Regions from separate parts of the Shewanella sp. NFH-SH190041 genome, predicted to be linked through region 3. Evidence: predicted binding sites of a transcription regulator. Region 3 holds the regulator's gene; each other region holds the start of a gene.
What was found. Region 3 encodes sigma-54, which starts transcription at its own class of promoters, with help from an activator protein. Its sites were predicted from a motif close to GTTGGCACGNNNNTNGNNT; they were not measured.
Positions count from the first base shown of each region.

Region 1: the regulator sigma-54 is predicted to act here: its motif matches at 1,154-1,172, upstream of fliE (flagellar hook-basal body complex protein FliE).
Region 2: the regulator sigma-54 is predicted to act here: its motif matches at 1,845-1,863, upstream of NFHSH190041_RS14290 (YggN family protein).

Region 1 is NZ_AP026070.1:1,459,020-1,462,304, forward strand. Features, by position in the region: gene NFHSH190041_RS06435 (sigma-54-dependent transcriptional regulator) at 1-913, shown strand, start outside; gene fliE (flagellar hook-basal body complex protein FliE) at 1,227-1,562, shown strand; gene fliF (flagellar basal-body MS-ring/collar protein FliF) at 1,609-3,285, shown strand, end outside.
Region 2 is NZ_AP026070.1:3,217,650-3,220,934, forward strand. Features, by position in the region: gene NFHSH190041_RS14285 (LysR family transcriptional regulator) at 1-452, opposite strand, end outside; gene NFHSH190041_RS14290 (YggN family protein) at 997-1,794, opposite strand; gene glsB (glutaminase B) at 2,026-2,940, opposite strand; gene NFHSH190041_RS14300 (50S ribosome-binding protein YggL) at 2,941-3,267, opposite strand.
Region 3 is NZ_AP026070.1:716,170-719,454, forward strand. Features, by position in the region: gene ptsN (PTS IIA-like nitrogen regulatory protein PtsN) at 1-78, opposite strand, end outside; gene hpf (ribosome hibernation promoting factor) at 81-368, opposite strand; gene NFHSH190041_RS03185 (RNA polymerase factor sigma-54) at 398-1,861, opposite strand; gene lptB (LPS export ABC transporter ATP-binding protein) at 1,971-2,702, opposite strand; gene lptA (lipopolysaccharide transport periplasmic protein LptA) at 2,702-3,256, opposite strand; gene lptC (LPS export ABC transporter periplasmic protein LptC) at 3,243-3,285, opposite strand, start outside.

The DNA.
Region 1 (3,285 bases), 740 kb from region 3:
TGCCAACTCGGACGCCTCTGTGATGATCACAGGTCCCAGTGGCAGTGGTAAAGAGGTACTGGCTCGTTTTATCCATCAGCACAGTTGTCGAAATCAGGCTCCGTTTGTAGCCATTAATTGTGCTGCTATTCCGGAAAATATGCTCGAAGCAACCTTGTTTGGTTATGAAAAAGGAGCATTTACCGGTGCTTACCAAGCCTGTCCGGGAAAATTTGAACAAGCTCAGGGGGGGACGCTGCTGCTAGATGAAATCTCGGAAATGGATTTAGCGTTACAGGCAAAATTATTGCGGGTACTGCAGGAGCGTGAAGTCGAGCGGCTGGGTGGGCGTAAAACCATCAAATTGGATGTGCGGGTTTTGGCTACCTCTAACAGGGACTTAAAAGCCATGGCGGAGGCGGGTAAATTCCGTGAGGATCTTTATTACCGTATCAATGTGTTTCCGTTGGCTTGGCCTGCATTACATCAGCGGCCTAAGGATATTTTACCTCTGGCAGAGTTTTTACTGCAGCGTCATGGTCATCATTCCGGCGTGACACCAGTACCACAGCTTGATGATACAGCCCGGCGCCGTTTACTGAGTCACAGGTGGCCGGGTAATGTGCGTGAGCTAGATAATGTGATGCATCGCGCCATGATTTTAGCTACAGCTGGGGTCATTACTGCTGATGATATTATCCTTGACTCAACTGCCGCGGGCATACCTAATGAACCAGAACAAAGCCAGATAATGGATGAGCCTGAAGGGCTGGGACGAGAGTTACAAGCTCAGGAGCATGTGATTATTTTGGAAACTCTGGCTCAGTGTCAGGGGAGCCGTAAACTGGTGGCAGAAAAACTGGGAATAAGCGCTCGAACCCTGAGATATAAGATGGCTAAAATGCGGGATATGGGGATTGCTATTCCCGGTTGAAGCTTGCTGGCGGGTATATCCTGCGAGATGGTTCGGGCTAATTAGCTTCTCTTCTCTGGTCTGAATATTACTTCAACCAAACAGCAGCTTAGGGCTGCTGTTTTACTGTTAACTCAAGTAGCCCGGTTTCTGCTCTGTTCGCTGTACTGTCACTAATTACGTGATAAATCTTATTTTTATTCCTTCTGTTTATCTCTCTTCATTCGTCTTCATCTGCTATTTCCTCTGTCGGTGGCCGGGAGTGGCAGACTCTTTGCATTGTTAAGCTTAAATGGCCTGTTATAGGTCAAGATTCTGACTACAGGAGGTTGCAATGCAATTGGGAACGAATCCATTGCTGGCAGAGATGCAGGTGTTGAAAGGAGAAGTGGCTCCCAGTGCCGGTATTGCCGCGAATCCCATACAGCAGATCAATAATCACAGTGGTGAAGATTTCGGTGCCCTGTTAGCCCAAGCCGTTGGCCAAGTCAGCCAGTTGCAGTCTCACTCCGCGCAAATGGCGACTGCATTAGAGCTGGGGGATCCTACCGTGACATTATCCGATACCGTGATTGCGCGGGAAAAAGCCAGTGTTGCTTTTGAAGCCACAGTGCAGGTCCGCAATAAGCTGGTGGAAGCCTACAAAGAAATTATGAGTATGCCGGTATAACTGGCTGTCATAACTGAGTTAACGGAGTAGCACGGTGAGCACAGAGATGGTAGTGGGCGAAAGTGGTGTGGTCACCACTGATGAGGGTGGGACTGTCCAGGAAAATAAATCCGGTTTGGCAGGGCTTGGCAGTGTGGATGTTTTGCGCCAGCTCGCAATGGTTCTGGCGTTAGCAATCTGTCTGGCGGTGGCGGTATTTATTATGTTTTGGGCTCAGGAGCCGGATTATCGGCCACTGGGGAAAATGAATACCGAGCAGATGGTGTCGGTGCTCGATGTGCTGGATAAACACCGTATTGATTATCAGCTGGATCTTGATGTGGTGAAGGTGCCGGATGATAAATATCAGGATGTGAAAATGTTGCTATCCCGTGAGGGAGTCGAAGCAACTGATAATCAGGAAGATTACCTTAGTAAAGATTCTGGGTTTGGGGTTAGCCAGCGGATGGAGCAGGCCCGGCTGAAAGCCAGTCAGGAGATGAATCTTGCCCGGGCGATTGCCGAGCTGAACAGTGTTAACCGGGCCAAGGTGATTTTAGCACTACCAAAAGAAAATGTGTTTTCCCGTCACCGTTCTAAACCCAGTGCCACCGTGGTGTTGACGACCCGTCGAGCCGGGTTAGAGCAGGGGGAAGTGGATGCTGTGGTCGACATTGTCGCTTCTGCTGTTGATGGTATGGAACCCAGTCGAGTGACGGTGACTGATGCCCATGGTCGGCTGTTAAATTCCGGTTCCCAAAGTGGGGTCTCTGCCCGCGCTCGGCGAGAGCAGGAACTCGTTCAGCAAAAAGAAGCGGAATATCGCGCCAAGATTGAATCGATTTTGATCCCGATTCTGGGCCCAGAAAATTTTACCTCCCAAGTGGATGTTAATCTGGATTTTACTGCGGTTGAGCAAACGGCCAAACGTTATAACCCAGATTTGCCAGCACTGCGCAGTGAGATGACGGTGGAAAACAGCTCCAGTACCGGCTCAGCGGGGGGCATTCCCGGTGCATTAACCAATCAACCGCCAATGGCGTCCACTATACCTGAACAGGTCGACGAAAAGGAAACCGCTGCGAATAGCAGTGGCTCGCGCCATAAAGAAGCCACGCGCAATTATGAATTGGATACGGTTATTAGTCATACCCGACAGCAGGTTGGCACATTACGCCGGGTTAGTGTGTCTGTTGCTGTGGATTTTAAACCTGGACCAGAAGGTGAAAATGGTGAAATTACCCGGGTACCACGTACTGCAGAAGAGATGGCAAATATCCGCCGTTTGCTGGAAGGGGCGATTGGTTTTAGTGCGGAGCGGGGGGATGCCATTGAGGTGGTAACAGTGCCTTTTATGGATCAACTGATCGAAGCCGCCCCTGAGCCACCATTATGGGAGCAACCCTGGTTTTGGCGCACAGTAAAATTAGCGATAGGCACATTAGTTATTTTGGTCCTGATCCTGACGGTGATCCGTCCTATGTTGCGTCGATTGATGAGTCCTCAGTCAGCCGAATTGCCGCCAGAGCCGGCTTTGGGTAATGAGTTGGCGGAGATAGAAGATCAATATGCTGCGGATACGCTTGGTATGCTGAAACAGGCTGAGGCGGAATACTCTTACGCTGATGATGGCTCGATTCAAATTCCAGATTTGCATAAAGATGATGACATGATCAAATCCATCAGAGCTTTGGTGGCGAATGAACCCGAACTGTCCACTCAGGTGGTAAAAGGATGGCTGGCA
Region 2 (3,285 bases), 1.8 Mb from region 3:
GGTAATTGCTCTGACATGGTCAGCAGTAAATCTAATCCTTCACTGACCACATCCACTTTATGATCCAATAAACTGACTTGCAGCTCTAATTCTGGGTGTTTGGCCATAAATTCTGGTAAGGCAGGAATGATGTGCATCGTACCAAAAGACTGGGAAATGCCGACTTTCAACACCCCTCGGGTGGCATCGTTCAGATTATGCACACTGGCAATAGCCTGATCGGCATCCCGCAGTAACTCTTCGCCTTGGACATACAGTAGGTTACCTGCTTCGGTCAGACTCAGGCTGCGGGTGGTACGTTGAATGAGCTGCACACCAAGCTTATGTTCAAGATCCGCAACTTGGGTACTCACTTTGGATTTGGAAATGCCCAACCGCCTGGCGGCAGCGCTAAAACTGCCGGCCCTGGCCACATGGGTAAAAATCGCAATAGGTTCTAAGAGTTCTAACATAGCAGTCGCCTTACGCTATACGCATCGCTGATTATATTTATCCCGGGGCGGGCAGATCCCTGGCCGGTCATTTACGCAAACTATGAAAATAAAATAGCGAACAATGCAACAGCAAGAAAAATTTCATCTAAATCAGAAGTTTTATTTTTCAGCCAAGGCAAAATCCTTGTCTCCTGGCGCTGCTGCACTGAACTAAACAAGGTGGCGCGAGTATATCAGACTCTATGGAAGGTTTAATATATGACTAATTACATTAGGAATTTAAAGATTGCGACAGCGTGGGCTAACTCACGCTGTGATAAAAATTCATTCTGTCGCTATCACGCTACCGTCAAAATTACCGTTATGTTTTGCAACACACAAGGGGTAAAAACCACACGATGTCATCATGCCACGGGAACATACTTAGGGAACATACTTAGGCAAAATACACAGTAATATCCGCATAAAAAAAGCCCCCGCCAGCGGGATAACTGACGAGGGCAAAGATGTCAGGGATAAAGCGAAAACAATTTACCAATTAATCAGGTACAGACGATTAATATCAATCTGCGGTATTGACCAAATCCATCTTAGCTAGCGCTGGTATCGCAGTGGTCAGTTGCTGCTCTAACTGCTCCAAACTGCGCAAGGTATGACACACCCCAGTTGCTCGCCGCTCTAGTTGCTCGCTGCTGTCATTCACCGCCTGCTCAATTTGCGAGCCCATCTGAGTCATCCGCGTACTGAACTTATCGATACTGTTATCTGCGTCGCTGGTATTATTAGACAGCATGTCCATGCCCATCTGCAGCATAAAACTGGCAATTGATTGCGTCGCTAACTCGGCTATCTGCTGCTCAAACTCCGCATCAAATACATCACTAAAAGCATACTCGGTAGCATTGAGGTGAAAGCCGTCATTATCCCTCCCCACCTGCCGTGCCACTTTTAACTTGGTCTGTTGCAAGATGTCACTCAGCTGCTGTTGCTGTGCCTGCCCTAATAATGGCCCCAGAGACGCCAAAAGGGCTTGGTTAACAACAGTCATGGTGTCATCTACTAAAGCTATCACTTCAGGCAACTGCTTTATCACCGCTTGGCGGTACTCTTCTGCCAGCGCTAATTGTTGAGGATTAAGGGCTAACCGCTGACCATCAAGCCACACACCTTGGGCTGAAAAACGGTATTGCTGGCTATCATCACCAGTTAATTCCAATAGGTTATTGCGATAATTAACATGATAGTTAAATGACAGGTCACAACTCTCGGTAGGTTCAGCCCAAACCGGGCTAGGGTATATTGAGGTGAGAAAAGCGCCGCATAACGCAGCAACCAGAGGGAGGCAGGCAAGTATTCGCATAGTGTATTCCTTTGTTTTTTATTATCTGTCCTTGATAGTGCAAGATAATAAAGCGAAGACCATGCCAGATTTTTATCTATATGTTTTATATCGGTTTATACTGAATTTCCATCATTTTGATGGACAGGGAACTGAGATAAAGAATAAAAAAATGAGACATTTCACCATCTAAGTTAGTGAAATATCCCATTATTTTTACAGCTAAAATCCGCTTAAAAGGAGTAACAGATCCTAGAAAATCGAACGGCCAAGATTCTGGCTTAAGGATTCCAGTATAGCGGTACCCGCCACAGAGTTGCCTTGAATATCCAATGCCGGAGACCAGACGCACACAGACATATCCCCAGGGATCACCGCAATAATGCCGCCGCCCACGCCACTTTTACCTGGCATACCGACCCGATAGGCAAACTCACCGGCACCATCATATAGCCCAGAAGTCGCCAGCAATGCATTAAGCTGACGGGCTTGCACGGGGGAAATAAGCTGTTTTCCTGCCAAAGACTGCCCCTTATTAGCCAGATACATCATGGCCCGGGAAAGATCAGCACAGCTCATACGGATAGCACAGTAATGGAAATAACTGCGCAATACGGTATCCACGTCATTATCGAAATTACCAAATGACTTCATCAAATAAGCAATCGCCGCATTACGGGCGCTGTGTTCAAACTCAGAGCGCGCGACCACCTTGTCATAGGCAATATTCTGATTACCGGATAGATTACGCACCAACTCCAGCATACGGTGCTTAGGTGCGCTCAGTCGGCCTTGTAGCAAATCGGAAATAACCAAAGCACCGGCATTAATAAAGGGATTGCGCGGAATTCCCCGCTCCAATTCCACCTGTACCAATGAGTTAAATGAATGGCCGGAAGGCTCTTTGCCTACCCGTTGCCAAATCTCATCTTCCTCGTACAGGGTCAACGCCAATGTCAGGCTGAATACTTTGGAAATACTTTGAATCGAAAAGGGCTCGAGATAATCCCCAGCCCCGATTGTCACGCCATCAGGGGTTGTTACAGCAATACCCAATTTGTTGGCGTTGACCTTGGCCAACGCCGGGATATAGTCTGCCACCTTGCCCTGACCTAGCAATGGTCTTGCTTCCTCGACCAATTGCTCAAGTAGTTCAGGTGCCGGCATTTATCCCCACCAAATATCGTAAAGCTCACTGACAGCTACATCTGATGCGCCCTGTTCCTGCCAGAAAGCCTGAACTGCGGCACGATCAGCATCGCTGCATTTCCCCAATTTCTGGGTAGCAATAATGCCTTCCCATTCACGGTGACCGCCACCATGGAATCCCAGACCCCGGACTTCAATCACCTCATCGATGAATTTATCCACCAGGCTGTCTATCTGCGCTTCGCTGACATCAGCATTAAAGGTCCAGTTAATGTCAAAACCCAGTTCCTGAAATTCGTCTACCCGTAATTTCTTACGCAGACGACGGCTACGGTTTGTTGCCATATTGACTCCCAAGGTTGC
Region 3 (3,285 bases):
CAGCTCCAGTACCTTTTTCTTACTGCCCGGAGTGGCACAGGTCGTGCATTCCGGCTGCAGGATGGTACTGAGTTCCATCGTTAGTGTTTAGTCAACTTCTCTTTGTGTTTAATGACCTGACGATCGAGTTTATCTATCAGGGTGTCAATGGCGGCATACATGTCCGCGTGTTCGGATGTGGCAAAAATCTCACCGCCATTAAGGTGTAATTTTGCTTCTGCTTTCTGTTGCATTTTCTCAACATTCAGCACAACGTGGACATTATTGATCTGTTCGAAATGGCGTTCAAGCTTTGTAAATTTGCTCTCTACATACTCACGCAATGAGTCGGTGATCTCGATGTGATGCCCCGTCAGGTTGATTTGCATAGATATCTACCTCCATTGTCCCAGTGGTTTTATAAACTCTTACGTTGATTGGAAGGCGGGATTAACATCGCTTCTCGATATTTTGCGATGGTCCGTCTTGCCACGTTTATTCCTTGTTCGGCCAGAAGCTGTGCCATTTTACTGTCGCTTAATGGCTTCTTCTGGTTCTCTGCAGCCACCAGTTTTTTGATAAAGGCTCTGATGGCAGTTGAAGAGCATTCTCCGCCATCTTCGGTTCCGACGTGGCTAGAGAAAAAATATTTCAGTTCAAAAATGCCCCGAGGGGTGTGCATGTATTTTTGGGTTGTTACCCGAGAAATCGTGGATTCATGCATTTCCACCGCTTCAGCAATATCATTGAGTACCATGGGTTTCATGGCTTCGTCGCCGAATTCAAAAAAGCCTTGTTGAAACTGTACAATACAATTGGCCACTTTTAACAGGGTATCATTGCGGCTCTCGAGACTTTTGATAAACCATTTAGCCTCTTGTAGGTGCCCTCGGATAAATTGACTATCAGATTGATTTTTGCTGCTGCGTGCAATTGCTGCATATTGCTGATTAACACTGAGTTTTGGCATGCAATCAGGGTTTAACTCTACAACCCAACGGCCATTTTTCTTACTGACAGAAACATCGGGAATGACATATTCGTCGGACTCTCGACTGATCAGCAATCCAGGGCGTGGATTAAGTTGCTGGATTAAATTGATGGCATCGCGCAAGTCATCTTCTTTCAGTTTAGTCTTGCGCATTAAAGTGCGAAAATCCCGCCCGGCAATCAGCTCCAGATAATCTTTAATCAGTAATCGTGCGTTGTCGATATGTGGCGTTTCAGAGGGAAACTGGGCTAATTGGATTAGCAAGCATTCACTGAGATCCCGGGCACCAACGCCAATAGGATCAAAATGCTGAATACGTTTTAGAACAGCCTCAACTTCGTCCAACTCGGTTTCATCATCGCCTAATGCTTCGAGAATCTCTGCTGTGGTTTGAGTCAGATAGCCGCGTTCATCAATGGCTTCAATAATGGCGGTGGCAATAGCATTGTCATTATCAGAAAATGGGGTCAGGTTCTTCTGCCACTCCAGATGTTCATAAAGCCCTTCACTGGTTTCCCCTTGAAATGGCATATCGTCATCACGTCCAGCAGCACCTGAGGATACTGGTGAAGCGGTATAGACTTCATCCCAAGTGGTATCCATGGGAAGTTCGTCGGGCATTGACTCCTGAGTGACAGCATCAGCGGTATCGACAGTTGAACTATCCGGCGTCTCGGTACGGTATTGTTCTTCGTCTGATATGGCGTCCTGTTCTTTTGTGTCTGCTTCGTATTGCTCTTCATCCATCTCCAGCAGCGGATTTGCATCCAATGCCTGCTGGATTTCTTGTTGTAGCTCGAGAGATGAAAGTTGCAGTAATCTGATCGCCTGTTGCAACTGAGGCGTCATGGTTAACTGCTGACCCAGTTTGAGCTGGAGTGACGCTTTCATATAACCGCAAATCCCTGTTTAGAATATTTGTGATGGAAAATACTGGTGAGCAGCGGAAAGGTTCCTGATAAGAGCCGCTCAGCGCCATGTCTGAAGGCGTTAAACCTAACTATAGCCTGAATTGTTCGCCTAAGTACACTGTGCGCACCTGTTGGTTATCTAGAATCTCAGCAGGAGTTCCTTCCGCAATCAAGTTACCGTGACTGACAATGTAGGCGTGTTCACAGACATCGAGGGTTTCGCGCACATTGTGGTCGGTGATCAGTACGCCTAAGCCCCTATCCCTCAGTTGCTCAATAATTTTTTTGATATCGATAACTGAAATAGGGTCTACACCGGCAAATGGTTCATCTAAAAGAATAAATTTAGGATTTGCCGCTAATGCTCGGGCAATTTCAACCCGGCGGCGTTCCCCGCCGGATAGGGCCATCCCCATGGAATCACGGATATGGGTAATGTTGAACTCTTCTAACAGATGCTCCAGCTGCTCTTCACGCTGATCCCGGGTGAGATCTTTGCGGGTCTGCAGTACTGCCATAATATTGTCCCGTACGGATAATTTACGGAAAATACTGGCTTCCTGAGGCAAGTAACCAATGCCTTTGCGTGCCCGCATATGCATGGGATCCAGTGTCAGGTCTTCATCATTGATAAAAATCTGTCCCCGGTCACTCTTAACCAAGCCAACGACCATATAAAAGGTGGTGGTTTTACCTGCCCCGTTAGGCCCCAGTAGACCGACGATCTGCCCGGTTTTGACTTCCAGACTGACGTCTTTAACCACATTACGACTTTTATAGCTTTTTGCCAGATGCGCGGCTTTCAAAGTTAGTTGCGTCATCAGTTTTGCTGCTCTTGCTGAAGATGTTGAGTCGGCGTTTGAGACGGTGCTTTTTTACCATCGTCCTGGAAGTTTTCCGGTTTGATAATGGTGATAACACGGTCTGCCGGGTTTTTACTGCCCTCAGCTTTCATTTGCTGTTTCTGGATGTCGTATACGATGCGCTCGGCGGTTACCTGGCTGCCATCTTGTTCAATTGCAGCGTCTCCGATCAGGGTCAGAGTGCGTTTATTAATGTTGTACTGGATCTCTTTGGCACTGGCGGTGGCCAGTTTGCCATTATCCATCCGCTGCGAATAAGTCGCAGGTTTGCCCCGAGCAATTAAGATGGTGATGCCTTTTTTCTGATCTGCACTTAATTCGCTGGCCTTGATCTTGATGCTACCTTGGGTAACAACCACAGGCCCATGATAGACGACCAGCTTATTTTTGATGTCGGCAAATTGGCTTGCTGCATCGATATGAACATCCTGGGTTAAATCGTCCATGGCGGCTAAAGCACCGAAACTTAGGGTGCATAATAGTGCCGCAATAATGGGTTTAATCGGGTTCATAAATTCCTGTAACCTCGTGTAATAATTCA